DNA from 4 places in the Cellulosimicrobium sp. GQ32 genome. Region 1 is predicted to be linked to each of the others. Evidence: riboswitches for the same ligand, from Rfam matches in the RefSeq annotation. Region 1 holds a riboswitch; each other region holds the start of a gene.
The links. A riboswitch is a leader RNA that binds a small molecule or an ion and turns the genes downstream of it on or off. The one in region 1 is predicted to bind thiamine pyrophosphate.
Positions count from the first base shown of each region.

Region 1 (7,262 bases):
CTCGTCGGCTACGACGAGATCCCGTCCCTGCTGCCCGCGGCGCCCGGCGGTCGCGGGCTCACGCGCGAGCAGCGCGTTCGACGGTCGGTCGCGCGGGCGCTCGCGGAGGACGGGTTCGTCGAGACGCTGAGCTACCCGTTCGTCGGCACCGCGGAGCTCGACGCGCTGCGCCTGCCCGCGGACGACGCCCGCCGACGTGCGCTGCGCCTGCTCAACCCGCTCGCCGACGACCGCCCGCTGATGCGCACGGACCTGCTGAGCACGCTGCTGGAGACCACGCGCCGCAACGTCGGCCGGGGGCTGGGCGACGTCGCGCTCTTCGAGATCGGCCTCGTCACGCACCCGCGGCCCGACGCGCCTGCCGCACCCGCCCTGCCGGGCGGTGTCCGGCCGAGCGACGAGGAGCTCGCTGCGATCGATGCCGCGCTGCCGTCGCAGCCGCGCCACGTGGCCGGCGTCCTCGTCGGGCGCCGCGAGCGTGCCGGCTGGTGGGGTCCGGGCCGCGCGGCGGACTGGACCGACGCGCTCGCCGCGGCGCGACGCGTCGTGGAACGCGCGGGCCTCCGGGGCGACGCGGACGTGACCGTGGTCGCCGACACCGCGCGGGCACCGTTCCACCCGGGGCGCTGCGCGCGCCTCGAGCTCGCGGACGGGACGGTCGTCGGGCACGCGGGTGAGCTGCACCCCAAGGTGGTCGAGAACCTGGGCCTTCCCGCGCGTGCGGTGGCGTTCGAGGTCGACCTCACCGCGCTCGTGGAGGGCTCGTCCGACGCGCCGGTGCAGGCGAAGCCCGTCTCGGGCTTCCCTGCGGCCAAGGAGGACCTCGCGTTCGTGGTGGACGCCGACGTGACCGCGCAGGCGCTGCGCGACGCGATCGTCGAGGGTGCCGGCGACCTGGTCGAGGAGATCGCGCTCTTCGACGTCTTCACCGGCGAGCAGGTCGGCGCGGGCCGCAAGTCGCTGGCGTTCTCGCTGCGGCTGCGCGCGGCGGACCGCACGCTCACCGCCGACGACGTCGCGCGCGTCCGCGAGGGCGCCGTGGCGTCGGCGCGCGAGCGCGTCGGCGCGGAGCTGCGGGCGTGAGCGCGGAGGGCCCGGCCGCCGTCGATGCCGCACGGACGGCGCTCGTCACCGGCGCGTCGCGCGGCATCGGCCGCGCGATCGCCGTCGGTCTCGCTGCGGCCGGCCTCGACGTCGCGCTCCTCGCGCGCGACGCGGACCGGCTCGCGGGCGTGGCCGACGAGATCGCGGCGCTCGACGGCAGCGGTGCCGGGCGTGCGGTCGTGGTGACGGCGGACGTCACCGACGCCGCGGCCGTCGCGGCCGCCGTCGCCGAGGCGGAGGGCGAGCTCGGGGGCGTCGACCTCCTCGTCAACAACGCGGGTCGGGTCGACGCCGAGGTGCCGCTCTGGGAGGCCGACCCCGACGAGTGGTGGGCGATCGTCGAGACCAACGTGCGCGGCCCGTTCCTCCTCGCGCGCGCCGTGGTGCCGGGGATGCTCGCGCGCGGCGGGGGCCGCGTCGTCGACCTCAACAGCGGCGCGGGCTCGCACGACATGGACGGCGCGAGCGCGTACAACGCGAGCAAGACGGCGCTGCTCCGGCTGGGGGCGAACCTCCACCGCTCCGGCCACGCGCGTGGGCTGCGCACGTTCGAGGTCTCGCCCGGCGTGGTGCAGACCGACATGACCGCGTCGATGGCCATGCACGAGGGCCGCACCGAGTGGACCCCGGTCGAGCGCACGGTCGAGATGGTCGTCGCGATCGCCCGGGGCGAGCTCGACGCGTTCTCGGGCGCGTTCGTCCGCGTGACGCACGACTCTCCGGAGTCCCTGCGGGCCGCGGCGGACGAGGCCGCGCGCCGCGGGGACTCGTTGCCGGGCCCCGACGCGCGCCGGCTGCGCGTGACCCGCTGGGGCGCGGACGACCCGATGCCGGGAGAGCTCCCGGCCCGCTGACCTCTGGGCGACCGGTCGTGGCACGCTCCGCGGCGTCGCGCACCGGACGCGTCGCAGGCCCGTCGCACTCCGGACCCGCAGCGCCGCCCGACCTCACCGGTCGGGCGGCGCTCGCGCGTCCTGGGGGTGACTTGCGGAGCCGTGGACCGCGGGCACGAGGAGGAGATCACCCGGCATCTAGTTGAAGCTTCACTCAGTCATCGGGGATGCTGTCCTGGACACCTGACCAGTACCGGGCGGACACCGACGTCGCGGCTCGACGACGCCCGGGAGCGACGTATGACGACCGCACGCCCTGTCCGACAGTGGAACGGCCTGACCGTCCCCGAGGCCGGCACCTACGCCCTCGACGAGGCGCACAAGCGCATCGGGTTCACCGGGATGCACATGATGGTGTCGCCCGTGCGGGGGAGTTCACCCGGGCGCGCGCGACGATCCTGGTCGGTGCGGACCCGTGCGCGTCGGCCGTCTCCGCGACCATCGAGACCGCGAGCCTCACGACGCACCACGAGGAGCGCGACGCGCACCTGCGCAGCCCCGACTTCCTCGACGTGGACGCGTACCCGACGATCGAGTTCCGCAGCACCTCGGTCGACTGGCAGGGCGAGCAGCAGGACCAGATCCTCGCGTGGGCGCGACTGCGGAACCGCTCGCCCGAGCGCGCGGAGCTCGCGCCGGAGCGCGTGCAGCCCCGGGCCGCGCAGTCGGGGCGGTTCCTCGTCCACGGGCTGCTCACCGTCCGGGGCGTCACCCACCGGACCGTCCTCTCGATGCAGTACGGGGGCGCGCGCCGCGACCCGTACGGCCGGGACATCTTCGGCTTCCACGCCGCGGGCGAGATCGACCGGGAGAGCTTCGGCCTCGTCTGGAACGTGCTCCTCGAGACCGGCGGGTTCCTCGTGGGCAAGAAGATCGGCCTCGAGATCGCGGGCGAGGCGATCCACCAGGGCTGACGTCCCGTCCGTCAGGGTGCGTCGAGCACGACCGCCGCACGGTCGACCCAGACGTGCCACACGCCGCGCACGGGGTGGACGTGCTCGAACGCGACGCGGTCGCCGTCGTCGTGCGTCAGGACGCCGGCCAGCACGACGCGGCGCCCGCGGCGGTCGACGGTCGACCAGCGGGCGGGGACCGGAGGGCGCAGCGGCGTCGCGGAGGAGCCCGGCACGGGGCGGCGGGAAGGTCGGTGGTGCGGCATACCCAGGAGGACGCGGTCGCGCACGCGTTCTCGCGCGCGAGACCGGGTGAAACCCTCGGGCGCGCAGGACGTAGCATGGCGCGCGACACGGGGTGCCCCGCCGAGGGCTGAGATGAGACCCGTCGAACCTGCTCTGGCTCGTACCAGCGAAGGGATGTCCGGCGATGACGCTCGCCCTGCCCCAGCACGACCCCGCTCCCCGGCGCGACAGCGCCCCCCGGCCCGAGGCCGGCCGCACGCCCGGTCCGGACGTCGACACCGGCGCCCGGCCCTCGCGGCCGCGCGTCCTGTCGATCGCCGGGACGGACCCGACCGGGGGGGCGGGCATCCAGGCGGACCTCAAGTCCTTCGCCGCCCACGGCGCCTACGGCATGGCCGTCACGACGGCGCTCGTCGCGCAGAACACGCACGGCGTGCGGTCCGTGCACGTTCCCGGCCCCGCGTTCCTGCGCGCGCAGCTCGACGCGGTGTCCGACGACGTCGAGATCGACGCCGTGAAGATCGGCATGGTCGCCGACGAGGCGAACGCGCGCGAGATCGGGGCATGGCTCGACGCTCTCGCCGCGGCCCGGTCCGACGCCGGGGTCCCGCGGCCCTGGGTGGTGCTCGACCCCGTCATGGTCGCCACGTCGGGGCACCGACTGCTCGACCCGGGTGCGGAGCAGGCCGTGCGCGACCTCGCGGCCCGGGCCGACGTCGTGACGCCCAACTTGCCCGAGCTCGCCGTCCTCGCGGGACGCGACGTCGCGACGACGTGGGACGACGCGCTGGCGCAGGCCGCGTCCTACGCGACGGCGAGCGGCGCCGTCGTGCTGCTCAAGGGCGGCCACCTCACCGGCGCGACGTCGCCGGACGCCCTCGTCGTGCCGTCTGCTCCGTCGGCGGACGGGGTGCCGACCGTCACGACGTTCGACGCGGAGCGCGTGGACACGCCCCACACGCACGGCACCGGGTGCTCGCTCTCCGCGGCGCTCGCTGCCCTGCGGCCCCAGCGCGAGAGCTGGGAGGACGCGGCGCGCGAGGGCAAGGAGTGGCTCACCGGTGCGCTGCGTGGCGGCGCGGCGCTGCGCGTCGGGACGGGCCGGGGCCCGGTCGACCACCTGCACGCCTCGTCGCCCGTCGTGCCGCGCTGACGCTCGGACGGCGCGCGAGCAGCGGTCACGTCGGTCAGGCGCGCGTCACGTCCTCCTCGGCCGTCGCGTAGACGCACTCGTAGCCCGGTGGGACCCAGCGCCACCGCGCGTCGACGTCACGGATCGCGACGCCGTCGGGGCGGTCGGCGACGCACGCGTCCGCCTGCTGGCGCAGCCCGACCGTCACCCAGTACACGGCGAGCGCCGCGGCGAGCAGGACGGCGAGGACCGTCACGGCGCGGCGCAGGGCGGGGGAGGGTCCGCCGTCGGACCCGTCCTCCTCGCCGGGCCTCGCGGGCACCCAGTCCCAGCTCACGCGGTGTCGGGGACGAGCAGGACCTTGCCCGTGGTCGCGCGGCCCTCCAGCGCCCGGTGGGCGTCCGCGGCGTCGGCGAGCGGGAACGTGGCGCCGACGCGCACGTGCAGCGTGCCGCCCGCGACCGCGCCGAGCACCTCGGTCGCGCGCTCGACGAGCTCGGCGCGCGTCGCGGTGTGGTCGGCGAGCTTGGGCCGCGTGAGGAAGAGCGACCCGCCCGCGTTGAGGCGCTGCGGGTCGAACGGCGGGACCTGCCCGGACGAGCCGCCGTAGAGCACGAGCGTGCCCCGGCGGTGCAGCGATGCGAGCGACGCGTCGAACGTGTCCTTGCCGACCGAGTCGTACACCGCCGCGACGCCCTCGCCGCCCGTGAGCCCGCGCACGACCTCGGGCAGCTCGGCGGTGAGGTCGGCGAACGCCGTGTACTGGATCGCGTGCTCGGCGCCCGCGCCGCGGGACAGCTCCGCCTTCTCGGGCGTCGAGACCGTGGAGATCACGTGCGCGCCCCGCGCCACGAGCATCTGTGTCAGGAGCAGCCCGACGCCGCCCGCGCCCGCGTGCACGAGCACACGGTCGCCCGGGCGCACGGGGTACGACGACGTGCACAGGTAGTGCGCCGTGAGTCCCTGGAGCGCGACGGCGGTCGCGTCCTCGAGCGACACGGCGTCGGGGACGTGCAGCGCCTGCGCCGCGTCCACGAGGACGAGGTCCGCGTACGACCCGGGCGCCTCGGTCCACACGACGCGGTCGCCGACGGCGAAGCCCTCGACGCCCTCGCCCAGCCCGGCGACGATGCCCGCCCCCTCGCTCCCCACGACGTGCGGGTACTCCATCGCGTACACGCCGGAGCGCTTGTACGTGTCGATGAAGTTCACGCCCGCCACGGCGGACCGGACGAGCAGCTTTCCGGGACCCGGCGAGGGGTCAGGCAGCTCGGTGTAGTCGAGGACCTCGGGGCCGCCCGCCGCGCGGGCCACGATCGCGTGCATGGCCCCAGCCTAGGGTCGTGCGGGTGCCGAGGCCGCGGCCTGGGCCGCTCCGGTGCCGGACGCCGTCCCGACGGCGGCAGCGTCCTCACCGACGATGCGGGGCGGACGCGCGTGCCCGGCCGTCGCGTGCCAGCGCCCGAACCGGCGCTCGACGTGCACCGGGTGGCCGAAGCAACGCGTGACGTGCTCGGTGACGAGCACGTCCTGCGCGGCACCCGCGACGACGACGCGGCCGCGCGCGAGCAGGAGCGCGTGGCTCGTCGTGGTCGGCAGCTCTTCCAGGTGGTGCGTCACCAGCACCGAGGCGACGTGCGGCCGGGTCGCGCGCACGGCGTCGAGCGTCTCGAGGAGCTGCTCGCGCGCGGCGACGTCGAGCCCGGTGGACGGTTCGTCGAGCAGCAGGAGGGCGGGGTCGGGCAGGAGGGCGCGCGCCACGAGCGCCCGCCCCCGCTCGCCCTGGGAGAGGGTCGGCCAGGGGTCGTGCGCGCGGTGCGCGAGACCGAGGTCGGCGACGAGGCCGCGCGCGAGGGTGACCTCGTCCGGGGTCGGCTGCCAGCGCGGGCGCCAGTCGACGGTCCCCGTGAGGCCGGTCAGGGTCACCTCGAGCACGGTCAGCGGCGAGCGCAGGTCGTGACGTGGGTCGACGTGGCCGATCCGGCGGTGCAACGTCTGGACGTCCACGCGGCCCAGGCGCTCGTCGAGCACGTGGACCGTGCCCCGGGTCGGGTGCCGGCGCGCCCCGCAGAGCCCGAGGATAGTGCTCTTGCCCGCGCCGTTCGGGCCGAGCAGCGCCCAGTGCTCGCCCGCCCGGACGACGAGGTCGACGCCGTCGAGGATCGCCCGCCCCTCCCGCACCAGGTCGACGCCGCGCAGGGACAGGACCTCGGCGCTCACCGGTCACCACCCGTCGCGCCGGGCTCGCGCCCAGCGACTTTCGCGTGGACGGCCGCGAGGTGCTCGCGCGCCGCCACGGACGCACGCACGGCGTCGCGGTCGCGCACCGCGTGGAGGATCGCCTCGTGCGCGTCCTGGTCGTGCCGGTGCGCCTCGCCCGCGCGGTCGAGGTCGACCATCGCGACCATCGCGCGACGCAGGCGCGGTACGAAGGTCGCGAACAGCTCGCCGAGCACGGCGTTGTGCGCGGCGGCGACGACCGACCGGTGGAAGACGAGATCCGCGTCCACGTACTCGGCGGACGACGACGTCGGCGGGACCTGCCCGCGACGTGAGAGCGCGGTCGTCATCGCGCGGAGGTCGGCGGGAGTACGGCGCACGGCGGCGAGGCCCGCGGCCTCGGCCTCGAGCGCGGCGCGCACCTCCAGCACGTCGACGATCTCCCCGCGGCGCAGCACCTCGTCCCAGTCGTCCGCGGTGTCGGTCGACACGACGTACACGCCCGACCCCTGCCGGCTGTCGAGCACGCCGCGACCCGCGAGGTGGCGGATCGCCTCACGGACGGTGGAGCGCCCGACGCCGAGCTCGGTCGCGAGCGCCTGCTCGCCGGGCAGCCGGTGGTCGAGGGGCCAGACGCCGGAGCGCACGCGGTCGAGCAGGAGCTCGGCCGCCTGGTCCGCCAGGGGGCGCCGGTGCAGCGCGGTCATGGGAAACCTCTCAGGTTGTCTGAGGACTTGATCGGCGCTAGCGTACCCGGCATGTCCTGGACGGCGC
Region 1 covers NZ_JCAXEP010000007.1:223,815-231,076, forward strand. Annotated here, with positions in the region: gene pheT (phenylalanine--tRNA ligase subunit beta) at 1-1,083, shown strand, start outside; gene AC6CH9_RS13630 (SDR family oxidoreductase) at 1,080-1,958, shown strand; gene AC6CH9_RS13635 (YceI family protein) at 2,165-2,911, shown strand; gene AC6CH9_RS13640 (hypothetical protein) at 2,923-3,126, opposite strand; TPP riboswitch at 3,235-3,328, shown strand; gene thiD (bifunctional hydroxymethylpyrimidine kinase/phosphomethylpyrimidine kinase) at 3,321-4,289, shown strand; gene AC6CH9_RS13650 (hypothetical protein) at 4,324-4,590, opposite strand; gene AC6CH9_RS13655 (quinone oxidoreductase family protein) at 4,602-5,594, opposite strand; gene AC6CH9_RS13660 (ABC transporter ATP-binding protein) at 5,604-6,488, opposite strand; gene AC6CH9_RS13665 (FadR/GntR family transcriptional regulator) at 6,485-7,195, opposite strand.

Region 2 (7,262 bases), on a different contig from region 1:
GATCGGCGCACCGAGGGGCATGACGGCGGCGCACCCGACGTCCTCGAGCCGGCGCGCGAGGATCGGGTCGCCGTTCGTGTAGGGCAGCACGACGAACCCGTCGCGCACGAGCTGCTCCGCCGCCTCGACGAGCCCGACGGGGTCAGGCAGGAGCGTGACGTCGTCGGCGATCACCTCGAGCTTGACCCACTCGGTGCCGCACGCCTCGCGCGCGAGGTGCGCGGTGAGCACGGCCTCGCGCACCGAGAAGCACCCGGCCGTGTTGGGCAGCGCGCGGATGCCGAGGCGCGCGAGCAGCGCCCAGATCCCCGAGTCGGGGCTCGCTTCCCCGCCGGCGCGCACGGCGACGCGTCGCATCGCGACCGTCGTCAGGGCGGTGCCCGACGCGACGAGCGCGTCCTCGAGCGTGAGCAGGTTCGCCGCCCCGCCGGTGCCCATGACGAGGCGCGACCCGATGGTCGTGCCGGCGACGACGAGCGGGTCGTCGCCGTCGGACGGTCGGCTCGCGGGCGCGGGGGAGATGTCGGTCGTGGTCACGGGTCCTCCTCAGCCGCCCTGGACGGCGGTGACGATCTCGATGCGGTCGCCGGGCGCGACGACGGTCGTCGCCCACGAGCCGCGCGGCACCACGGCGTCGCCCACCGCGACGGCGACACCCTGCGGCGTCCCGTCGGCGACGTACGCGGGCACGAGCGCCGCGACGAGCTGCTCGAGGTGCACGGGGGCGTCGAGCGGGTACGGCTCGCCGTTGACGAGCGCGGTCGGAGCGGGTGCGATCACGGGAATCACCTCGGTGTCGTGGTGGAAAAGTCGGCCGACCGGCCGGCGCCGAACCCGGGGTCGTTCCCCGGATCCGATGCGAACCGGGGGACAGCCCCGGGTTCGGCGAAGCGGTCGGTGCGGGTCGGGGAGAGGGCGGCGGCGACGTCGGCGGGGAGCGGGGTGCCGGTGAGGCCGGCGACGACCGCGTCGGCGGTGAGCGGTGCGAGCAGGATGCCGTTGCGCCCGTGCCCGGTCGCGAGGTGCAGCCCCGGGACGCCGGTCGGGCCGACGAGCGGCAGGTTGTCCGGGGTCGCGGGGCGCGCCCGGGGCGTCACGTCGACGAGCGCGGCCTCGTCGATCCCGGGCAGCAGGGCGCGCGCGTCGCGCAGCAGGGCGAAGACGCCGCCCGCGGTCGCTCGCCGGTCGTCGGGGTTCTCCTCGGTCGTCGCGCCGACGACGACCTCGCGGTGCCCCGCGCAGCCGTGACCCTGTCCGTCGGGTACGGGGTCGCGCGGCACGACGTACACCGGCCGCCCCTGCACGACCCCGCGCACCACGTGCTCGAGCGCGAGGTCCGGTCCGGCGTCGAGGCGCAGCGTCTGCCCCTTGACCGGCCGTGTCGGCACGACGACGCCCGGCACGTCCGCGAGCAGCGCGCCGGACTCCCAGCCCGCCGCGACGACGACCGCGCCCGCCGCGTGGAGCCGGCCCGCGTCGTCGTGCACCCCGACGACCCGCCCGGCGGGGTCGAGCGCGAGCCGCGTCGCGGTCGCCCGCACGACGGCGGCGCGCATCTCGGCACCGCTGTCCGCGCCCGCGAGCGCCCTCGGCCCGGCGCGCCCGCCGAGCGCGCCGAGCAGCGCCGCGTGCGTCGCACGCGGGTCGACCGCGTGGTCGGCCGGGGCCCAGGCCGCGCCCGCGACCCTCGGGCCCAGGTAGGGCTCGCGTCGGCGCGCGTCGGCCACCGTGAGCTCGTGCGACGCGAGGCCGTGCGCGGCGTGGAGGGCGAGGAGGCGCCGGAGCAGCGCGAGGTCGTCGCCGTCGTACGCGACCGTGAGGGTGCCCGCGGTGCGCAGGCCGACGTCGGCACCGGTCGCGGCGTGCAGGTCGGCCGCGAAGCCGGGCCATGCCGCGGCGGCGGCGAGGTGCAGGCGCAGCGCGTCGTCCTCGCCGAAGTCGGCCTCGGTGACCGGGGCGAGCATCCCGGCGGCGGCGTGCGTCGCGCCGTCGCCCGGCGACGGGTCGAGCACCGTGACGGTCAGCCCCGCACGCGCGGCGCGCCACGCCACGGCGAGCCCCACGATCCCGCCACCCACGACGACGACGTCGCGCGCGCCGTCGGGCAGGGCAGGACCGGCTCCCGGCGAGCGGGGCCCAGGACGGACAGGGGTGTGCATGCGCGCTCCCTTCGCTGGCATGACCCAGATCAGGTTCGACGGTCGGCTCCGACGCCCTCTCAGCCCCGTGCGGGGCTCCCGTGCTGTCGGCCACAGTACCGCCTGCCCCGGGCACGCCGACGCTAGGCTCCGGCGGGTGAGCCCCGAGACCTTCGCCACTCCCGCCACCCACGCGCTGCCGGCTCCGGACGCCGCGCGCACCCGCCTCGCCGACGCGCGCCTCTACCTGTGCACCGACGCGCGCGAGGAGCGCGGCGACCTCGAGGACTTCCTCCGGGCGGCGCTCGCCGGTGGTGTCGACGTGGTCCAGCTCCGCGACAAGACGCTCGACGCGGCGCGCGAGCTCGAGCTCCAGGAGCTCGTCGCGCGGGTCGCGACGGAGCACGGCGCGCTGTGGGCCGTCAACGACCGGGCCGACGTCGCACGGCTGACCGGGGCGCCCGTGGTGCACATGGGGCAGCGTGACCTGCCCGTCCCTGCGGTGCGAGCCCTGCTCGGCGGCGGCCCCGTGCTCGGCCGGTCGACGCACTCGGCCGACCAGGCCGCCGCCGCCGAGGCGGACCCGGACGTCGACTACTTCTGCGTCGGCCCCCTGTGGGCGACGCCGACCAAGCCCGGCCGCGCCGCCGTCGGGCTCGACCTGCTGCGCGACGTCGCCGCGACGCGTCCTGCCACCCCGTGGTTCGCCATCGGCGGGATCGACGCGGACCGGCTGGACGCCGTCCTCGACGCCGGGGCGGACCGCGTCGTCGTGGTGCGGGCGATCACGCAGGCGCCGGACCCGGAGGCCGCGGCCCGGGTGCTGCGCGGGCGGGTCGCCGAGCGAGCGGCCGAGCGCGCCGCCGAGCCCACCGGCGCCTGAGACGCGGGACGGGACCGCGCCGCGCGGCGACTATCCTGGAGCGGTGACGTCACCCGCCACCGCTCCCGACACCCCCACCACCGCCGAGGTCGCCGCGACCCCGCGCCCCGTGCTCGTCGTCGACTTCGGCGCCCAGTACGCGCAGCTCATCGCGCGCCGTGTGCGCGAGGCCAAGGTCTACTCCGAGATCGTGCCGCACACCTTCACGGTCGAGCAGATGCTCGCGAAGGACCCGGTGGCGATCATCCTCTCCGGCGGTCCGTCGTCGGTGTACGCGACCGGCGCCCCGTTCGTCGACCCGGCGCTGTTCGCCGCCGGCGTGCCCGTCATGGGCATCTGCTACGGCTTCCAGGCCATGGCGAAGGCGCTCGGTGGCGAGGTCGCCCAGACGGGCCTGCGCGAGTACGGCGGCACCGAGGTCGAGGTGTGCGCCGCGGGCGTGCTGCTCGACGGCACGCCGCAGAACCAGACCACGTGGATGAGCCACGGCGACGCCGTGCTCCGCGCGCCCGAGGGCTTCGAGGTCCTCGCGACGTCGGCCGGCTCGCCCGTCGCGGCGTTCGAGGACACGTCGCGCCGCCTCTACGGCGTGCAGTGGCACCCCGAGGTCAAGCACTCCGCGCACGGCCAGACCGTGCTGGAGCACTTCCTGTACGACGGCGCGGGGCTGGCCCCGGACTGGACGCCCGGCAACGTCATCGCGGACCAGGTCGCGGCGATCCGCGCCCAGGTCGGCGACGCGCGCGTCATCTGCGCGCTCTCCGGCGGCGTCGACTCCGCGGTCGCGGCGGCGCTCGTGCAGCGCGCGGTGGGCGACCAGCTCACGTGCGTGCACGTGGACCACGGCCTCATGCGCGCGGGCGAGGTCGAGCAGATCGAGCGCGACTTCGTCGCGGCGACCGGCGTCAACCTCGTGATCCGCGACGAGAAGGAGCGGTTCCTCACCGCGCTCGCGGGGCACAGCGACCCTGAGACCAAGCGCAAGATCATCGGCCGCGAGTTCATTCGCGTGTTCGAGGACTCCGCGCGCCAGATCGTCGAGGACGCGGGCGAGCACGGGGCCGAGGTCAAGTTCCTCGTCCAGGGCACGCTGTACCCGGACGTCGTCGAGTCCGGCGGCGGCGAGGGCGCGGCGAACATCAAGAGCCACCACAACGTCGGCGGCCTGCCCGACGACCTGCAGTTCTCGCTCGTCGAGCCGCTGCGCACGCTGTTCAAGGACGAGGTCCGCGCCGTCGGCCGCGAGCTCGGCGTGCCCGAGGAGATCGTCGCCCGCCAGCCGTTCCCCGGTCCCGGCCTCGGCATCCGCATCGTCGGCGAGGTCACGGCGGACCGCCTGGAGACGCTGCGCGCCGCCGACGCGATCGCGCGCGAGGAGCTGACCAAGGCGGGACTCGACAACGAGATCTGGCAGTGCCCCGTCGTGCTGCTCGCCGACGTGCGCTCGGTCGGCGTCCAGGGCGACGGCCGCACCTACGGCCACCCGATCGTGCTGCGCCCCGTCTCGTCCGAGGACGCGATGACGGCGGACTGGACGCGCCTGCCCTACGACGTGCTGTCCGTCATCTCGACGCGCATCACCAACGAGGTCTCCGAGGTCAACCGCGTCGTGCTCGACGTGACGAGCAAGCCCCCGGGCACCATCGAGTGGGAGTGACCCCCTAGCGGGACGGACGGGCCCGACGATCCACGGCGATCGTCGCGGCCCGTCCGTATGCCCGCTCCACGTCGGCGAGCACGCGCGGCCAGCCCGCCGACGACGGCACGTCGCGGTTGTGCGTGACGATCCGGTCGAGCAGACCGTCCTCGGTCGCGAGGCGCACGATCGCGTCGGTGAGCCCGGCGTCGTCGTCCGCGACGAGCGCGTCGACGCCGTCCGTGAGGCGTTCCGCGACGCCCGACTGCGAGCGGGTCAGGACGGCGAGCCCGGCGGCCTGGCCCTCCAGCGCCGCGATCCCGAACGCTTCCTCGACGGCGGGCGCGGCGAACACGTCGGCGCGCGCGTAGAGCCGCTTGAGCCCCGTCGCGTCGAGGCGGCCGGGGAGCGACACGACGGACCCCAGCCCGTGCTCCGCGACGAAGCGCCGCGCGTCGGCCAGCTCGGGGCCGTCCCCGGCGAGCGTCACGTGGAGCGCGCCCTCGGGGAGGCGCGCGACGGCGTCGCGCACGACCTCGAGGAGCGGCAGCACGCGCTTGCGCGGCGCGAACCGCGTCGCCGCGACGACGTGGACGGCCGCGCCCTCCATGCGGTCGGCGCGCTCGGTGCGTGGCACGCGCCACGCGTCGAGATCGAGGCCGTTGTGCAGCACCACGACCTCGCCGTGGTCGCCGACGATGCGACGCAGGGGAGCGGCCGTCAGCTCGCTCACCGCCGACCACAGCACGGGCCAGCGTGACCACCGCACGACGCGGTCGAGCCCGGCGAACGCCCTCTCCGCCCCACCCCAGACGCTGTGCACGGTGAGCACCGCGGGCAGCCCCGCGCGCACGACCGTGCGCAGCGACGCCTGGGTCGAGGGCGTGAGCACGCCCATGTGGAGATGCACGACGTCGGGCCGGTCCGCGCGCAGGATCCGCGCCACGTGGTGCGGCGCGCGCGGGTGGACCGGGTAGCCGCCCGGGACGCGCGCGGCGAGGCGGTGGACGGTGACCTCCCCGTCCTGCTCGGTGGTGACGCCGTGCGCGCCGGGGCGCGCAGGCGTCGTGCAGACGACCGTGACGTCGTGACCGGCGGCCGCCTGCTGCTGCGCGAGGCGCGCGACCTGGGTCTCGATCCCGCCGAGCAGGGGAAGGTAGCAGTCCGTCAGGTGGGTGATGCGCACGGACGGCATCCTCCCATCCGGGCATGGCGCTGAGGCGCGCGTTCGCCGCGCGGTCCGTCGTCGTCGTCGCTAGCGTGGGTCCCGTATGGGTGGTTCGACCGCCCTGCGGCGGACCCGCGCCCGCGGGTCGCGGACCGTGGTGCGGCAGCAGGTGGGTCCTGACGAAGGGGAGAACGCGCCATGTCGAGCACCGTCACCGTCACACCGGCCAAGGGGGCGCGGGGCATCGGCCTCGTGTCGATCATCGCCGGCATCGTCCTCCTCCTCGCGGGCATCGGCACCTGGATCGTGGTGGCGAACCAGCTGTCCGCCGAGGAGATCACCGTCTCGGACGACGCGTCGTTCCTGGCGGGCCGCCACGTCAACGGGCCGCTCACCGCGTACGCGCAGGCCGAGGTCATCAACAAGCACGCGCTCGAGGCGAGCGGCGGCCAGACGTACGCCGAGCTCGACCAGGACGACCCGACCCGGCAGACCGTCATGACGGCGTCGTTCCTGCGGGCGTCGCTGTTCACGTCCGTCGTCGCGTTCGGGGTGTGCGCCCTGGTCATGGGGCTCGGCATCCTGTTCATCCTCGTCGGCATCGCGCTGCGGCGACTCGCGGGCGGCCCCAGCGTCGCGGTCGAGACGCCGGGCGCGTACACGTCGTCGGGCGACCTGTCGGACGCGGGACGCCACGCCGCGCCCTCGCACGCGGAGCCCGCGCCGACCGCGCCGCCGGTCCGCCCCGAGCCCACGCGCCCGGTCGAGGCGCCGGGCCGTACGTCCGCGCTCTCGACGCCCGGTGCCGAGGCCCGCGCGGCCGCGACGCCGGTCGAGCCGACGGGCGCCGCGGGGACGGGCACCCCGTCCGCCCCGGGGGCGTCGCCGGCCGCGTCGCCCGACACCACGACGCCCACGACCGGCCCCACGGGCACCCCGCCCGAGCGCCGGGGTGACGAGCCCACCCCCTGATCGTCCCGGCCGTCCGTCCGGACGCCGAGGACCCGTTCCCGCCGGGTCGCACCGGGGAGAGCGCGAGGGGCGGCGTCGCTCGGACACGGCGAGGGGCCGTGGCACACGTGCCACGGCCCCTCGCCGTGTCTCGGCCCGCCGTCTCTCGCCCGCGGTCGCCCACGAGGGAGGCGGGACCGGGCTCAGCCTCGTCGGCGCCGGGCCCCCGAGACGATCGACCCGACCACGAGCGTGAGACCCGCCGCGGCGAGCACGACGATCGTGGCCAGCCCGAGGTCGACGCGCGCGCCGAGCGCGGCGGCGAGGACGACGACGCCGAACGCGACGATGACGAATCCCCACACGATCGTGGAGACGCGAGGGCCGCGCCGGACGGGCGGCGGGGGTTCGACGGGTGCGGCGGGCGCGGTGGGCGTCGTGGACGTCCCCGGGAGGGACGGCCCTGCGGGCGGGACGGCGCCGGAG
Region 2 covers NZ_JCAXEP010000003.1:308,082-315,343, reverse strand. Annotated here, with positions in the region: gene AC6CH9_RS07490 (thiazole synthase) at 1-537, opposite strand, end outside; gene thiS (sulfur carrier protein ThiS) at 547-780, opposite strand; gene thiO (glycine oxidase ThiO) at 786-2,159, opposite strand; TPP riboswitch at 2,164-2,243, opposite strand; gene thiE (thiamine phosphate synthase) at 2,296-3,021, shown strand; gene guaA (glutamine-hydrolyzing GMP synthase) at 3,065-4,678, shown strand; gene AC6CH9_RS07465 (glycosyltransferase family 4 protein) at 4,683-5,843, opposite strand; gene AC6CH9_RS07460 (hypothetical protein) at 6,024-6,797, shown strand; gene AC6CH9_RS07455 (hypothetical protein) at 6,980-7,262, opposite strand, start outside.
Region 2: linked by a shared signal. The riboswitch ahead of thiO (glycine oxidase ThiO) and the one ahead of thiD (bifunctional hydroxymethylpyrimidine kinase/phosphomethylpyrimidine kinase) in region 1 are both predicted to bind thiamine pyrophosphate.

Region 3 (7,262 bases), on a different contig from region 1:
CCGAGCGTCTGTCCGTCCCACCGCACGCACTGATTCGAACAGATGTTCGAATCCTTGTCAACGACGCAGCTCCCGGCGCAGCCACCAGCGGGCGATCCACGGGATCGCGGCCAGGGCGATCGCGGTCGTCAGGACGACGACGAGGTCGGTGGTCGAGGCCTCGCCCGCGGCGATGAGCGCACGGCCGAGGAGCCAGACGACGAGAGCCGACACACCGACGAAGACCCTGACGACGTACCCGAACCGCGGCGCCAGCCACCCGCGCGCCCGGGCGCCGAGGTCGGCGAGCGCCGTCCGCACGCGCGCCGTCGGTGCGGACGGGTCGGGCGGGCGAGGAACGACGTCGGGGTCGCGCGCCGGCAGGTTCACGACGACGTCGGCGCGGACGCGCGCGTCGATCGCCGTGGCGACCACGTCGCGCGTGAGCCCGGGGTGCAAGGTCGGTTCGACGGGGACGGTGAACCCGTCCGCCCCGGTGAGGAACCGCGCCCCGTCGGGACGGCACGTCATGACCTCGCACTCGTCGAACAGGACCGTCGACGCCCCCTGCGGGGTGACGAGGCTGACGCCCACGTCAGCCACCACCAGGAAGACCGGCGATCCCGCACGCGGGAACCTCCTGCCCACGAGCACGGCCTCGGACCAGGACGGGGCTGCGTCGAGACCTGCCCACTCGAGCGTCCTGGCGGGCACCTGGACCAGGGCGTCGGACCACACCTCGCGGGCCACGGCGCGCAGGTCGTCGACCGACAGCGCCTCGATCTCCGCCCGGCCGTGGTCCGGGTGCTCCAGCGGGCGGCCGTACAGGAGGCTCAACGCGTAGCCGGGCAGCATCTGCGCTGCCAGCTCCGGCGCGTCGAGCTCGCGCAGCATGCGCGAGCGCACGACGTCGAGCTCGTCCTGCTCGATCCGCCCCGCGCGCAGGCGCGCCAAGGTGTCCACGAACGCGCCGACGGCGGCGTCCTGCTGGTCGGGAAGCGTGTCGGCGTAGAGCGTGATCGTGGCGTGCTCGCCGTCGCGCGGCGTGTAGTCCGCGTCGGCGGTGTAGGAGTAGCCGCCGTCCTGGCGCAGGTCGCGGAAGAGCGCTCGGCCGGCGACCTGCGCGAACGCCGTCGCTGCCGCGGTGCGCGGCACGACCGCGTCGAGGACGATGGAGCCGTCCTGCCCGACGAACGACGCCGGGGTCGTCGGTAGCGCGGTCGTCGGCGCCGGGGTGGCGAACCGCGTACCCGCGGGCAGATCGATCGCGAGACCGGGAGGGACTCGGTCGTCGGTCAGGAAGAGCACGCAGTTGTCGCGCGTGAACCGCTCCCGGGCCCAGGCACGGACGTCCTCCGCGGTGACGCGCGCTGCGCCGAGCTCGTCGTACCCGGCGAGGCCGTATCCCCGCGCTCCGTAGCGCCAGACCCGCATCGCCCGCGCCGGGCCCCCGACCGGCCCGCGGCCTCGGTCCGTAGGATCCCCCTCTCGACCTCGAGCCGGTCGGTGGGCAGATCGCGCAGCGCGGAGCAGACCCCACCGAGGAATCGCACGACCTCGTCGGGAGTCCCCGTGACGTGGAACAGGGTGTACGTGTCGGCGGTGAGGCCGTTGGAGTGCACCTCGGTGAGGTTCTGGTCGAAGAGCGCAAGATGCTCGACGAGGTGGGTGATGCCCGAGGTCGCGAGCGTCTCGTCCGCCCGGCCGACCCGGAACACGAGCCCTGCCGTCACGTCTCCCCGGCGTGGGGCGAGCAGCACCGGCACGCCGTCGACCGTCGTCGACCCCACGAAGCCCGCGAGGTCGGTCAGGCCGGCCGCGTCGTTCCCGGGCGCCGACGGGCTCGTGCCGCTCGGTGCCGTGCTCATGCTTCTCCTTGTGTCTCGCTGCGGAACGCTGCCTCTCGGAAGCGCACGAGGTCACCCGCCGGGTCCTCGAGGTAGTCCCACGGTTCGGGGGGCACCCGCTCCCCCATCGCGCGGAAGTGCGGTGCGGCGGCGGCCGCGTGCCCGCCGAGCGAGTAGACGAGCGCGAAGGCTCCGTGAGCCTCGGCCCCCTGCACGCCGAGGGAGGCGTCCGGGTGCAGCACCGATCGTGCGGCGTGCTCTCGCAGCTCGTCCCGGACGGCCGCGGACGCGAGGTGCGCCCGGCCGGACCTGCTGTCGGAGTCGGCCCAGCGCTCGAGGTGCGCCGTCGCGACCAGGGCGCCCGCCGGGGAGCCGCTGGGGGAGCCGGCCGCGCACTCCCGTGCGAACGCGAAGGCGTCCTCCCACGTGCCGCCCCACTTGGGACACAGCTGCTGGAGCAGCTGCGCCTGTGCGGCGAAGACGTGCGGATGGTGAGCCGCGAGGCGGCGATACCGCCGCCGCGCCTCACCGTGCCCGAGCTCGAGCCCTCGCGCCGTGGCCAGCCGCGTGCTCCACGCCGGGGCGAGGTCGGGCCGCCGTGCGCACACGTCGACGAGCAGCCGCTCGGCGCGTCCGAGCATCGCGTGGAACTGCTCGAACTGGGCGGCAGAGACGTGCCGTGCACGGTCTCGCGTGCGGACCTCCCACCCCGCCCGCACGTAGCGGGCGGCGAGCAGGGTGACCAGCACGTCGTCCGGACGGTCCGCCACGCTGCGCTCCAGCCCTGACTCGATGCCGTCGAGTCGTGCCAGGTGCTCGACGACCGCCACCAGGTCGTCGACGCTGCCCACCCCGTGGAGCATGCATCGCAGGGCGTCCCAGTCCCCACGGCGCGCCGTCTCCCGGAACGGGGCCAGCACGGGGACCGCGTCGAAGGCGTCGACGATCGGCGGACCGAGGGTGGGGGCCCCGGCGGACGAGCTGGTCATGGCACCTTCTCCGGACACGGTGCGCGCTCCCACCCGGCACCCGACCTGGCGGCTCTCTCGCACGAGCGGACGCAGAGTAGCAGGCGCGGTGTTGCTGACGTCACACCGGGCCGCCGTGCTTGTCGACGCGCGGCCCAGGCCCTAGGGTCGCGGGTACACAGCCCCCGGGGAGCGCACGAGCGCTGAGAGTGCAGGCCGGACACCCGTCCCCCCTGCAGACCCGTGGAACCTGATCTGGTTCGTACCAGCGAAGGGAGCAGGGCCGACGTCACCGTCCCCTGCGCGCTCGTGCCCGCGCGCCCCGCGCGAGGCCGTGCGTGCGGACCGAGGCGGTGGCGCGCCGTCGTGCACCCCTCGCCCCGGGGGCCCGACGGAGGGAACCGCATGGCCGAGCCCCGCACCACCCCGCAGCAGACGACCCCGAGCGCCGCCCCCGGGGCGGCCGTCGGGACGACCGACGACCCGACCACCGGGACGGCGGTCCGCGCCCTCCCGGCGACGCCCCCGCGTGCCGCGCGCCGCCGAGGCCTGACCCTGCACGAGACGGTGCTGGTCGCCGTCCTCGGGGTCGTCTTCGGGTTCGTGTACTGGGCGTTCGTACAGCTCTGGGCCCCTCTGCAGCTCGCGATGGGCCCGCTCGCGGACCTCGCCGCGAACGTCCTCGCGGGCGCGTGGATCGTCGTCGGCCCGCTGACCACGTACATCGTGCGCAAGCCGGGGGTCGGCATCCTCGCCGAGACCCTGGCCGCGCTCGTCGAGGTCGTCTTCCTCGCCTCCCCCGCCGGGCCGCTCCTGCTCGTCGTGGGCCTGGTCCAGGGCCTCGGCGCCGAGCTGCCGTTCGCGCTCACGCGCTACCGCCGGTTCGGCTGGTGGGTGTTCGTCGCGTCCGGCGTGAGCGCCGCGCTCGTCACGTTCGCCTTCAACGCGGTGCGCTTCGGCTGGCTCGGACAGGACTACGCGATGCTCCGGCTGGGTGTCCAGGTCGTGTCGTGCGTCGTGCTGTGCGGCCTCGCGGCCCGCGTCCTCGGCGACGCGCTCGCCCGGACGGGTGCCCTCGACGCGTTCGCGATCGGCGCTGCCCACCGTGGCTGAGCGCGCCGCCCCCGACGCACCCGAGACCGCCTCTCCGGACGTCGCCCCGGGCGACGCCGTCACCGCCGAGGCCGTGACCGTGCACCTCGGGCACCACGGTGCCCTGGTGCTCGACGGCGTCGACGTCACCGTCCCGGCCGGGTCCAGCCTGCTGGTGCTCGGCCCGTCCGGGTGCGGCAAGTCGACCCTCCTGCGTGCGCTCGTCGGCGTCGTGCCGCACACGCTCCCGGGCACCGTCGCGGGCGGGCTCCGCGTGGCCGGCCTCGACCCGCGCGAGGTGCCGCCGCCCGTGCTCGCGGCCCGCGTGGGCCTCGTCCAGCAGCGGCCCGGCGACCAGCTCTGCCTGGCGCGCGTGGACGAGGAGCTGCGGTTCGCGCTCGAGAACCGCGGCGCCGACCCCCGCACCATGGACGACCGCGCGGTCGCCGCGCTCTCCGCGGTCGGCGCCGCGCACCTGCACGACCGCCCGACCCACGCCCTGTCGGGCGGCGAGGCGCAGCGCGTCGCGGTCGCCGCCGCGCTCGTCGCCGACCCGGAGCTCGTCGTCCTCGACGAGCCCACCGCGCTCCTGGACCCCGCTGCCGCCCACGAGGTCGGGGCGCTCGTCGCCGGCCTCGCCCGGGCACCCGGGCCCGACGGCGAGGGGTCGTCCCACGGGTCCCCTCACCGCTCCGTCGTGCTCGTCGAGCATCGCCTGGACGACCTGGGCGCGCTGCCCGACGCGACCCTGGCGCTCGGCCGCGACGGGCGGGTCGTCGCGCACGGCCCCACGCACCGCGTCCTGCGCGAGCACGCGCGCGACCTCGCCGACCTGGGGTGCTGGCTGCCGCTCGCCGTCCGCCTGGAGCAGGCGGGCGCCCCGGAGCCGCTCGGCTCGCCCGAGACCGACGACTGGCTGGTCGACCTCGTGCACGCCTCGCCGGTGCGCTCGACGACCACGGACCGCCCTCTGGACGCGGCCCCTGCGGCAACGCGCCCGGTCGTGCTCCGGGCGCGCGGGCTCGCCGTCCACCGAGGCGGCCTCGGCGCGGGACGCACCCGCCGGGGCGAGCACCCCGTCGTGCGCGACGTCGACCTCGACGTCCGCGCGGGCGAGGTGCTCGCCGTCGTCGGGCCCAACGGAGGCGGCAAGTCGACGCTCCTGCGCGGCCTGGCGGGGCTCGAGCGCACCACGGGCGAGGTCGCGACCGCGACGGGCGATCCCGTCGCGATGGTCTTCCAGGACCCCGAGCACCAGCTCGTCGCCCGCACCGTGCGCGAGGAGGTCGCCTGGTCGGCGCGCCTCGCCCGCCTCTCCGACGTCGCCGCGCGCGTCGAGGCGACCATCGCCGCGTTCGGGCTCGCGCACCTCGCCGACGCGAACCCGTACCGGCTCTCGGGCGGCGAGCAGCGGCGTCTGTCCCTCGCGACGGCGACCGTGCTCGACCCGCCGGTCCTCCTCGCCGACGAACCGACGTTCGGCCTGGACCGTGCCCAGGCCCACGCGGCCGCCCGCGTCCTGCGCGACCGCGCCGACGCGGGAGGCGCCGTGGTCCTCGTCTCGCACGACCTCTCGCTCGTCGCGGCGATCGCCGACCGGGTCGCCGTGGTCGTGGACGGCGCGCTCGCCACGGTCGCGGAGCCGCCCGCGGTCCTCGCCGACGACGCGCTGTGCGCGCTCGCGGGACTGCGCCGAACCCCGCTGCTCGACTGGTGGGCACGGACCGGTCGTGCGCGCGGCGTCGACCCGGGCGCGCTCGTACGCGCTCTCGACACCGCCTGCGACGCGGCGCGCGACGCCGTAGCGAGCACCGGAGGTCCGGGCGTACCGGAACCCGGGGCCCTCGTCCCCGCGGAGGTGGCCCCGTGACCGCGCTCCCTCCGTCCGTCCTCGAGCGCTGGAACCCGACGGTGAAGCTCGCCACCGTGCTCCTCCTGTCCACCGGCGCGCTGCTCGTCACCGACCCGGTCACCCCCGCGACCGCCTGGCTGCTGACGGTCGCGGCCCTGCTCGTGCTCGGCCGAGTGCCGGTGGGCACGCTCGCGCTGGCCCACGTCCCGTTCGGGGTCTTCGCGGCGAGCCTTCTCGTCGTCAACGTCGTGACCCGCCCGGGCGGCGACGACGTCGCGCTCGGGCCGCTCACCGTCGGCGCGGACGGCGTCACGATCGGTGCCGCGCTCGCCTTGCGCACGCTGTTCGTCGGGGCGCTGTCGCTCGTGCTCGTCCTCACGACCGACCCCGTGCGCCTCATGACGAGCCTCCACCAGCACGCTCGCCTCCCGGCGACCTGGACGTTCGCGGTGCTCGCCGCGCACCGGCTCCTCGTCGAGCTTCCCGACGCCTGGCACACGATCCGCTGCGCCCAGGCGGTGCGCGACCCCCGGCGACGTGGCGGCCGGCTCCCCCGATCCCCGCGGTCGCTGAGCGCGGCGGCCTTCGCCCTCCTCGTCGGAGCGGTGCGCCGGTCCGAGCGGCTGACGGTCGCGCTCGAGTCGCGCGGCCTGGGCGCCGGCCCTCGGTCGACGTCGCGCCCCGTGACCCTGGGCGCGCCCGACGTCGCCGCGGCGGGCGCGGTGCTCGCCCTCGCCGGGGCGCTCGTCGCGATCGGCGTCCTGGCGGGGTGGGTCACGGGGATCGGCGCGCTCACCGCCTGAGGCGAGCGCGTCGGGCGGGCCCGGACAGCCTCAGGCGCGCTCGACCACCGCTCCCTCGGCCGGGACCCCGATCTCGACCGTGCCCGTCCGGCCATGCCGCCCGTGCTCGCGGTAGGCGCGGAACGCGGGCGGCACGCCCCGCGCGACGTGGGCGTCGGGGCCGTCCATGACCTGGACGTGCACGTGCGGCTGCGTCGAGTTCCCCGAGTTCCCGCACCGTCCCACCACGTCGCCGGTCGTGAGCCGCTGTCCCGGGCGCACCGCGACCGACCCGCGCCGCAGGTGGGCGAGCACCACGAAGACCCCTGGCGTGCCCAGCGCGAGCACCACGTGGTTGCCCGCGAGCGCCGCGCCGCCCGCGCGTGCTCGGGACGCCTGCGTGAGCGCGTACCCGAGCAGCGCGGACGGCGAGCGCCGGGCCTCGTGGTCGGGTTCGTCGCCGTGCACCGCGACGACGGTGCCAGGGGCGGGGGCGAGGACGGGCAGGCCGAACGCGAGGAACCGCTCCGGCGGCTCGGTGCCGAGCACGGTGCGCCAGTCGCGCACGTCCGCGGTGCGCCGGCCGCGGACCGCGACGAAGTCGATCGCGTACGTCGTGGCGAACAGGTGCGTGCCGTGGCTCGGGACGCGCCGCGCCGGGCTGTTCTGCACGAGCCAGGTCCCGGTGAAGGGCAGCGCGAGCTCGACCGGTCCGGTCACGTCGCCTCCCCTCGCGCCCGGG
Region 3 covers NZ_JCAXEP010000002.1:365,902-373,163, forward strand. Annotated here, with positions in the region: gene AC6CH9_RS05375 (Rv2578c family radical SAM protein) at 1-26, opposite strand, end outside; gene AC6CH9_RS05380 (hypothetical protein) at 58-1,287, opposite strand; gene AC6CH9_RS05385 (hypothetical protein) at 1,275-1,847, opposite strand; gene AC6CH9_RS05390 (hypothetical protein) at 1,844-2,815, opposite strand; TPP riboswitch at 2,971-3,090, shown strand; gene AC6CH9_RS05395 (ECF transporter S component) at 3,200-3,907, shown strand; gene AC6CH9_RS05400 (ABC transporter ATP-binding protein) at 3,900-5,756, shown strand; gene AC6CH9_RS05405 (energy-coupling factor transporter transmembrane component T family protein) at 5,753-6,541, shown strand; gene AC6CH9_RS05410 (peptidoglycan DD-metalloendopeptidase family protein) at 6,572-7,240, opposite strand.
Region 3: linked by a shared signal. The riboswitch ahead of AC6CH9_RS05395 (ECF transporter S component) and the one ahead of thiD (bifunctional hydroxymethylpyrimidine kinase/phosphomethylpyrimidine kinase) in region 1 are both predicted to bind thiamine pyrophosphate.

Region 4 (7,262 bases), on a different contig from region 1:
CCACGCGCGCGACGACGCCGTCCCACCACGTGGTGGTCTCGACGACGACCACGCGCGACGTCCACCACTCGCGCACCCGCCCGACGACGGCGGTGACGGTGAACGCGCCGACGACGATCCACACGACCTCGCAGTACCCCGCCGCGATGCGGACGGCGGCGGAGCGCGCGCTGCGCCGGGCGTCCCCGCCTGCCGCGGAGATGCCGCGGTCGACGCGCTTGGCGAGACGCTCGAGCAGCGTCCGGGCGAGCAGCGCGCCCGCGACGACGAGCACGACGGTGAGTCCGAAGCCCTCGGGGATCGGGCTCGCCGTCTCGATCCCGGAACCGGCCGCGAACGCGTGGTCGAGCGCCGCGGAGTCGATGTAGGACTGCCAGTCGGACGACAGGCCACCGTAGAACTCGTAGATGACGAGGTACGGGACCAGGACCGACGCGATCGAGCCGAGCAGCGCCCGGACCTCGAGCCGGTCGCGCTCGGTGCGCGGCTCGCGGCGCAGGACGTGCAGCATGACCACGATGCCGACCACGGTCGCGAGCGGCGAGAAGCACAGCACGAGCAGGCCGAGCATCCCGGACGACGGCGCGACGGCGAGCGCGGCCCGCAGCGCGAGCTCGTGGACGACCTCGGCGAGGACGGCGATGGCGACGAGCGCGGGCCAGTGCCGGGACAGCAGGCGGCCCGCGTCGGCGAGCACGCGCACGCCGGCTCGCAGCACGGAGTCCGAGTGGACCGTCGTCGCGCTCTCTGGGCTCTCAGGGGTCGCCGGTGGGGCCGTCACGCGCGCCAGGGTATCGGTGCGCTCCCGAACCCGGGGTCGTTCCCCGCGTCGTGGCGATCGTGAGGAACGACCCCGGGTTCGAGGGTGGTCTACGACGCGCGCGCCGCGAGGCGGGAGACGAACCGCTTGGCCTCCTTGCCGGCGAACCGGCGCGCGAGGACGCCGACGCCCGCGGCGACGGCGGCGAACGTGACGGCCGAGACGATGCCGACCTCGTCGTCGTCGAGGTCCTTGGGGGCGTCGTGACCGGTGACCTTCGCCCAGACGAACGTGACGAGCTTCTGCGCGGCCCAGCCCGCGGCGAAGGTGAGGGCGACGGTCCCGACCTTGAGGGCCAGGGTCTGCTCGGTCTCGGTCGTGTCGGCCACGAGGGTCCTCCGTGAGTCGGGGCGCCGGTCGGCGCGGGCGTGCTCCCACCGTAGTGCGAACCGTCGGCCCCTCGCCCGCCCGGCGCGCGTCGGGCGGGCGAGGGGACCCGTCACTCCTGGCTCACCGCGTCGAGCACGCGCAGCCGGGCCGCGCGCGTCGCGGGCCAGGCCGCCGCGACGACCCCGACGACGGTGGCGAGCGCGAGCATCGCGCCGAGCTGGGCCCAGGGCACCGCGAGGGTCGTGAAGCCCTCGTCCGCGAGGACGGACGGCAGCGCGGCGGCCAGGCCCGTCCCCACGACCAGCCCGGCCGCCGTCCCGAACACCGCGACGAGCACCGACTCGATGGCGATCGTCGTGGCGAGCTGGGCACGCCCCAGCCCGACGGCGCGCAGGAGCCCGATCTCGCGCGTCCGCTCGACGACGGACAGGGCCAGCGTGTTGACGATCCCGAGGACCGCGACGAGCACGGACAGGCCGAGCAGCGCGTAGACGATCGCGAGGATCGACTCGACCTGGGCCGCGACCTCTCCGGCGAACTCCTCGGCGTCGAGCACGCTCGCCACGACGTAGGGCGCGACGGCGTCCGTCACCGCGCCCCGCACGGCCGCGAGGTCGGCGCCCGGCTCGGCGTCGAGAAACAGCATCTCGGGTGTCGTCGCGCCGACGGCGGAGGCGACGTCCGGCGGCAGGAGCATGTCGACGGAGAACGCGTGGGAGTCGATCACCGCGCCGATGCGGACGTCGTGCGCCGGGAGATCGGGCCGGGTGGGGTCGGCGATCGTCACGACGTCGCCGAGCGCCCAGCCGTGCTCGTCGAGCGCGTCCTCCATGACGGCCGCCTCCCCGAGGGCGTACGCGCCGAGGTCGCCCTCGACCGCCGTCGTGCGGACCGAGCGGCCGAAGCCGTCGGCCGGGAACCCGACCACGAGCTGCGGCTCGTCGTCGACGAGGACCTGCCCGTACGTCGTGAGGTCGGCGGACGCGACGCCGGGCACGGCGCGGACGTCGGCCGCGACGCCCTCCGGGAGGTACGGGGTCGCCGACCGGACGACGAGGTCGGCGGCCGTCTCCTCGTCGACGATGCCGGTCACGGACTCGCGGGCCGAGAGCGCGAGGACCGACGTCGTCGACACGAGCGCCATGCCGACGACGAGCGCACCCGCGGTCGCAGCCGTGCGCCGCGGCTGGCGCGTGACGTTGCCGCGCGCGAGGCTGCCGAGGGGCCGGACCAGCGCGACGAACGGCGCGGCGAGGACGCCCAGCACGGGGCCGACCGCGAGGGGGGAGAGCAGCAGCACGCCCGCGATCACCCCGACCGCGCCGAGGCCGAGGAGCGGCGCGCCGCCGCTCCCGACCGCCGCGGCGCCCACCACGAGCCCGATGCCGGCGAGCAGGGTCAGCGTCCCCGCGACCACCCGGGCGACCCCTGGACCGGCGGGGCGCACGACGTCGGCCCGCATGGCCTCGACGGGCCGGACGAGCGCCGCGTGCCGCGCGGGCAGGGCCGCCGCGACGACGGACACCACGACCCCGACGACGAGGGGGACCACGATCCCGGCCGTCGTCACGGGCAGCGACCCGGCGAGCTCCATGCCCACCGCGCCGAGCCCGGCCCGCGCGAGCTCGGCGAGCCCGAACCCGGCGGCGACGCCCAGCACCGCCCCGACGACCCCGACGACCGCGGCCTGCCCCAGCACGGACGCGAACACCTGGGCCGGCGACGCCCCGACGGCGCGCAGGAGCGCGAGCTCGCGCGTGCGGCGGCGCACGTGCATCGCGAACGTGTTGGTGATGATGAACGTGCCGACGAACAGGGCGAGCGCGGCGAACACGAGCAGGAACGTCGACACGAAGCCGAGCTGGTCGGCGATCGCGCTGCTCGTCTCGTCGCGCAGGTCGGCACCCGTCACGGCCTCGGCACCGGCGGGGAGCGCCGTCGCGACGGCGTCGCGCAGCGCCTCGGGGGAGACGTCGTCGGCGGCGTGCAGGGCGATCGACGGCACCATGCCGTCCGGCGCGTACGTCGCGGCCGCGGTCGTCGCGTCGAGCAGGACGATGGTCGCGCCCGCCATCGGTGCGGACAGCGAGAGCTCGCCGACGACCCGCACGGGCCGCACCTCGTCCCCGAGCACGACGTCGGTCGTGTCGCCCACGGCGAGCCCGGACGCCTCGAGCGTCGCGGACTCGAGCGCGACCTCCCCGCCGTTCGCCGGTGCGCGGCCGTCGACCACGCGTGGCCCGGGGTCGCGCGGGTCGTACCCGACCGCCATGCTCGGCGCCTGGGTGCTCAGCACCGCGGTGCCGTCGGCGCCGACGAGGACGGCGGGGCCGCTCACCTCCGCGAGCGCGAGGTCGACGTCGTCGCGCGCGTCGAGCGTGTGGGCCAGGTCCGCCGGGACGAGGCTGCGGGTCCCGCCGAGCTGCGCCGGGTCCTCGAGCGCGGAACCGGCGGCGGTCCCGCCGCGCACGTACGCGTCGGCCTGGATCGACGACGCGACGATGCCGTCGAACGTCGACGCGAGCATCGCGCGCAGCGCGAACGTACCCGTGACGAACGCGACGCCGATCGTCACCGCGAGCACGGACAGCACGAGCTGTGCGCCGTGCGCGCGCACGCCGCGCAGCGCGATCCGGCCCATCATCGGGCGGCCGCCGGTGCGTGCGCCGGGTCGGTGGCGTGCGCGCCCGCGGGCGCGGGCGTGAGAGTACCGAGCGTGTCGAGGACGGCCTGCGGCGTGGGGTCGCGCAGCTCGGTGACGAGGCGGCCGTCGGCGAGGAACAGGACGCGGTGCGCGTAGGACGCCGCCGTGGGGTCGTGGGTGACCATGGCGACGGACTGGCCGAGGTCGTCCACCGAGGCGCGCAGGAAGCCGAGCACCTCGGCGGCCGCGCGCGAGTCGAGGTTGCCCGTCGGCTCGTCCGCGAACACGACCGCCGGCCGGGACACGAGCGCCCGCGCGCACGCGACGCGCTGCTGCTGCCCGCCCGAGAGCTCCGCCGGGCGGTGCCCGAGCCGCGGGCGCAGCCCGACGGCGTCGACCACCCGGTCGAACCACTCCTGGTCCACGGGCCGCCGCGCGATCGCGAGCGGGAGCACGATGTTCTCCTCCGCCGTGAGCGTCGGGACGAGGTTGAACGACTGGAAGACGAACCCGATGCGCGTGCGCCGCAGCCGCGTCAGGCGCCGCTCGCTCATCGCCGACACCGTCTCGCCGTCCACGACGACGGTCCCCGCCGTGGGGGAGTCGAGCCCCGCGAGGCAGTGCATGAGGGTCGACTTGCCCGACCCGGACGGGCCCATGATCGCGGTCAGACGTCCCCGCTCGAGGTCGACGTCGACGCCGTCGAGCGCACGCACCGCGGCCTCGCCGCGCCCGTACGTCTTCACCAGCCCGCGCGCGGTCGCGATCGCGGGTCGTGCACCGCCCTCAGCGCCTTCAGTGCCCTCGGCGCCCTCAGCGGGCGGGCCCTCGCGCGGGGTGCTCCGCTGTGCCGCACCTGTCGTCGTCACGTCCTCGTCCGTCCTCTCGTCGTGCCGCTGCGCGGGAGCGTCGTGGCTCGCCGGGCGGCGTCGTCCTGTGGCGGCCGCCGGGGCTCCCGGCGGTCGTACCGACCCTCCCGCGGCGCGCGTCCCCGCGGCATCGGGGGCGGGCCCCGAACCGTCCCTGGTCCGCGGTCGCTGGTGCTCAGGGTTCTCTCAGGGGACTCTCCGGGTGAGGGGCCGGTGTAGGCTCGCGGTGAACGACAGGGGAGCTCCTGGAGGAGCTGAGAGTGCGGACCACCGCAGACCCTCGAACCTGATCCGGTTAGCACCGGTGGAGGAAGTCGGGAATCTCGATCACCTGCTCGCGCGGTTCGTCGCGCCCACCCGGCGTACGGCTCGTCGGGCCGGTGGACCCCTCCTGAACGTCCAGGGAGGACACATGCAGCACACGACCACCGTCGCCCGCCGCGGCCGAGCCCTCGCGACCGGCGTGGGCGCGACGCTCGCGCTCCTCGCCCTCGCGGCCTGCTCGGGTGGTGACGGCGCCGGGGGCGACGACGCGTCGTCGGGCAGCGGGAGCACGGTCACGCTGGTGACCCACGACTCCTTCGCGGTGAGCGACGACGTGCTCGCCGCGTTCGAGGAGGAGAGCGGGCTCACCGTCGAGCAGGTCGCGCCCGGCGACGGCGGCGCGCTGGTCAACCAGCTGATCCTCACGAAGGACTCGCCCCTCGGCGACGTCGTGTTCGGGATCGACAACACCTTCGCGTCGCGCGCGATCGACGAGGGCGTCCTCGAGCCGTACACGCCCGCGGACGTCTCGGAGTCCGCCGCGTCGTACGCGGTCGGCGACGGCGGCGAGCTCACCGCCGTCGACCTCGGTGACGTGTGCGTCAACGTGGACCACGCGTGGTTCGCCGACGCCGGGATCCCGGAGCCCGTGACGCTCGAGGACCTGGCGAAGCCGGAGTACCGGGACCTCCTCGTCGTGACCAACCCCGCGACGTCGTCGCCGGGCCTCGCGTTCCTCCTCGCGACCGTCGGGGCGTTCGGCGAGGACGGCTGGGAGGACTACTGGGCCGACCTGCGCGCCAACGGCGTGAAGGTCGTGGACGGGTGGTCGGACGCCTACTACGTCGACTTCTCCGGCTCGGAGGGCGCCGGGCCGCGCCCGCTCGTGCTGTCGTACTCGACGTCGCCCGCCTTCACGCTCACCGAGGACGGCTCCGCGTCCACGACCGGCGCGCTGCTCGACACGTGCTTCCGCCAGGTCGAGTACGCGGGCGTGCTCGCGAACGCGAAGAACCCCGAGGGCGCGCAGCAGCTCGTCGACTTCCTCGTGAGCGAGGCGTTCCAGGCCGACGTACCGGGGCAGATGTACATGTACCCCGCCGACGACTCCGTCGCGCTCCCCGACGGCTGGGCCGAGTTCGCCCCGCTCGCCGACGAGCCCTTCGAGGTCGCCCCCGCCGACATCTCGGCGCACCGCGACGAGTGGATCAAGGCATGGACGGCGACGGTCGTCGACTGACGCCCGGTCCACGAGCGACCACGGCTCTACCTCGCGAGGTAGAGCCGTGGTGAGGGGCCGGGCCCTCTGGCGGGGCGGCGTCGGGCGCGCGGTGCTGTGGGGTCTGGCGGCGGCGGTGCCGCTGGTGTTCCTCGGGGTGTTCTTCGCGTGGCCGGTGGTCACGCTCGTGGCGCGCGGGTTCGTCGGGGACGACGGCGGCCTCGACCTGTCCGGGTTCGCGGAGGTCTTCTCCCAGCCGCGGACGTGGCGCATCCTCGGGCTGACGCTGTGGCAGGCCGTGCTCGGCACGGCGTTCTCGCTGCTGCTCGGCGTGCCCGGCGCCTACGTGCTGTACCGGTGCCGGTTCCCCGGGCGGCGGGTCGTGCGCGCGCTCGTCACCGTGCCGTTCGTGCTCCCGACCGTCGTCGTCGGCGTCGCGTTCCGGTCGCTGCTCGTGCAGGGCGGCCCCCTCGGGTTCCTGGGGCTCGACGAGACGTTCGCAGCGATCGTCGTCGCGCTCGTGTTCTTCAACTACTCGGTCGTCGTGCGCACGGTAGGCGGGCTGTGGGAGCACCTCGACCCGCGCGCCGAGCAGGCGGCGCGGGCGCTCGGCGCGACGCCGTGGCGCGCGTTCCGCACGGTGACGCTCCCCGCGCTGACGCCCGCCGTCGCGAGCGCCGCGTCGATCGTCTTCCTGTTCTGCGCGACGGCGTTCGGCGTCGTGCTCGTGCTCGGCGGCATCCGCTACGGGACGATCGAGACGGAGATCTGGATCCAGACCACGCAGTTCCTCGACCTGCGCACGGCCGCCGTGCTGTCGGTCGTGCAGCTCGTGGTCGTCGCGGCGGCGCTCACGGTGGCGAACCGCACGCGGGCCCGGCGCGAGCGCGCCCTGAACCTGTCGTCCTCGGCGTCGTCCGCGCACCCGCTGCGCCTGTGGCGCGACGGCCGCCCGACGGGCGACCTCGCGCCCGCGGCGCTCACCGCGGCCGTGGTCGTCGTGCTCGTCGGCCTGCCGCTCGGCACGCTCGTCGTGCGCTCGTTCCGCGTCCCGGGCGGCGGCTGGGGGCTCGACAACTACGCGAACCTCGGCACCACGGGCGGGCGCAACGCGCT
Region 4 covers NZ_JCAXEP010000006.1:16,834-24,095, forward strand. Annotated here, with positions in the region: gene AC6CH9_RS11330 (hypothetical protein) at 1-781, opposite strand, end outside; gene AC6CH9_RS11335 (DUF4235 domain-containing protein) at 871-1,149, opposite strand; gene AC6CH9_RS11340 (ABC transporter permease) at 1,260-3,794, opposite strand; gene AC6CH9_RS11345 (ABC transporter ATP-binding protein) at 3,791-4,663, opposite strand; TPP riboswitch at 4,889-4,993, shown strand; gene AC6CH9_RS11350 (thiamine ABC transporter substrate-binding protein) at 5,076-6,167, shown strand; gene AC6CH9_RS11355 (ABC transporter permease) at 6,214-7,262, shown strand, end outside.
Region 4: linked by a shared signal. The riboswitch ahead of AC6CH9_RS11350 (thiamine ABC transporter substrate-binding protein) and the one ahead of thiD (bifunctional hydroxymethylpyrimidine kinase/phosphomethylpyrimidine kinase) in region 1 are both predicted to bind thiamine pyrophosphate.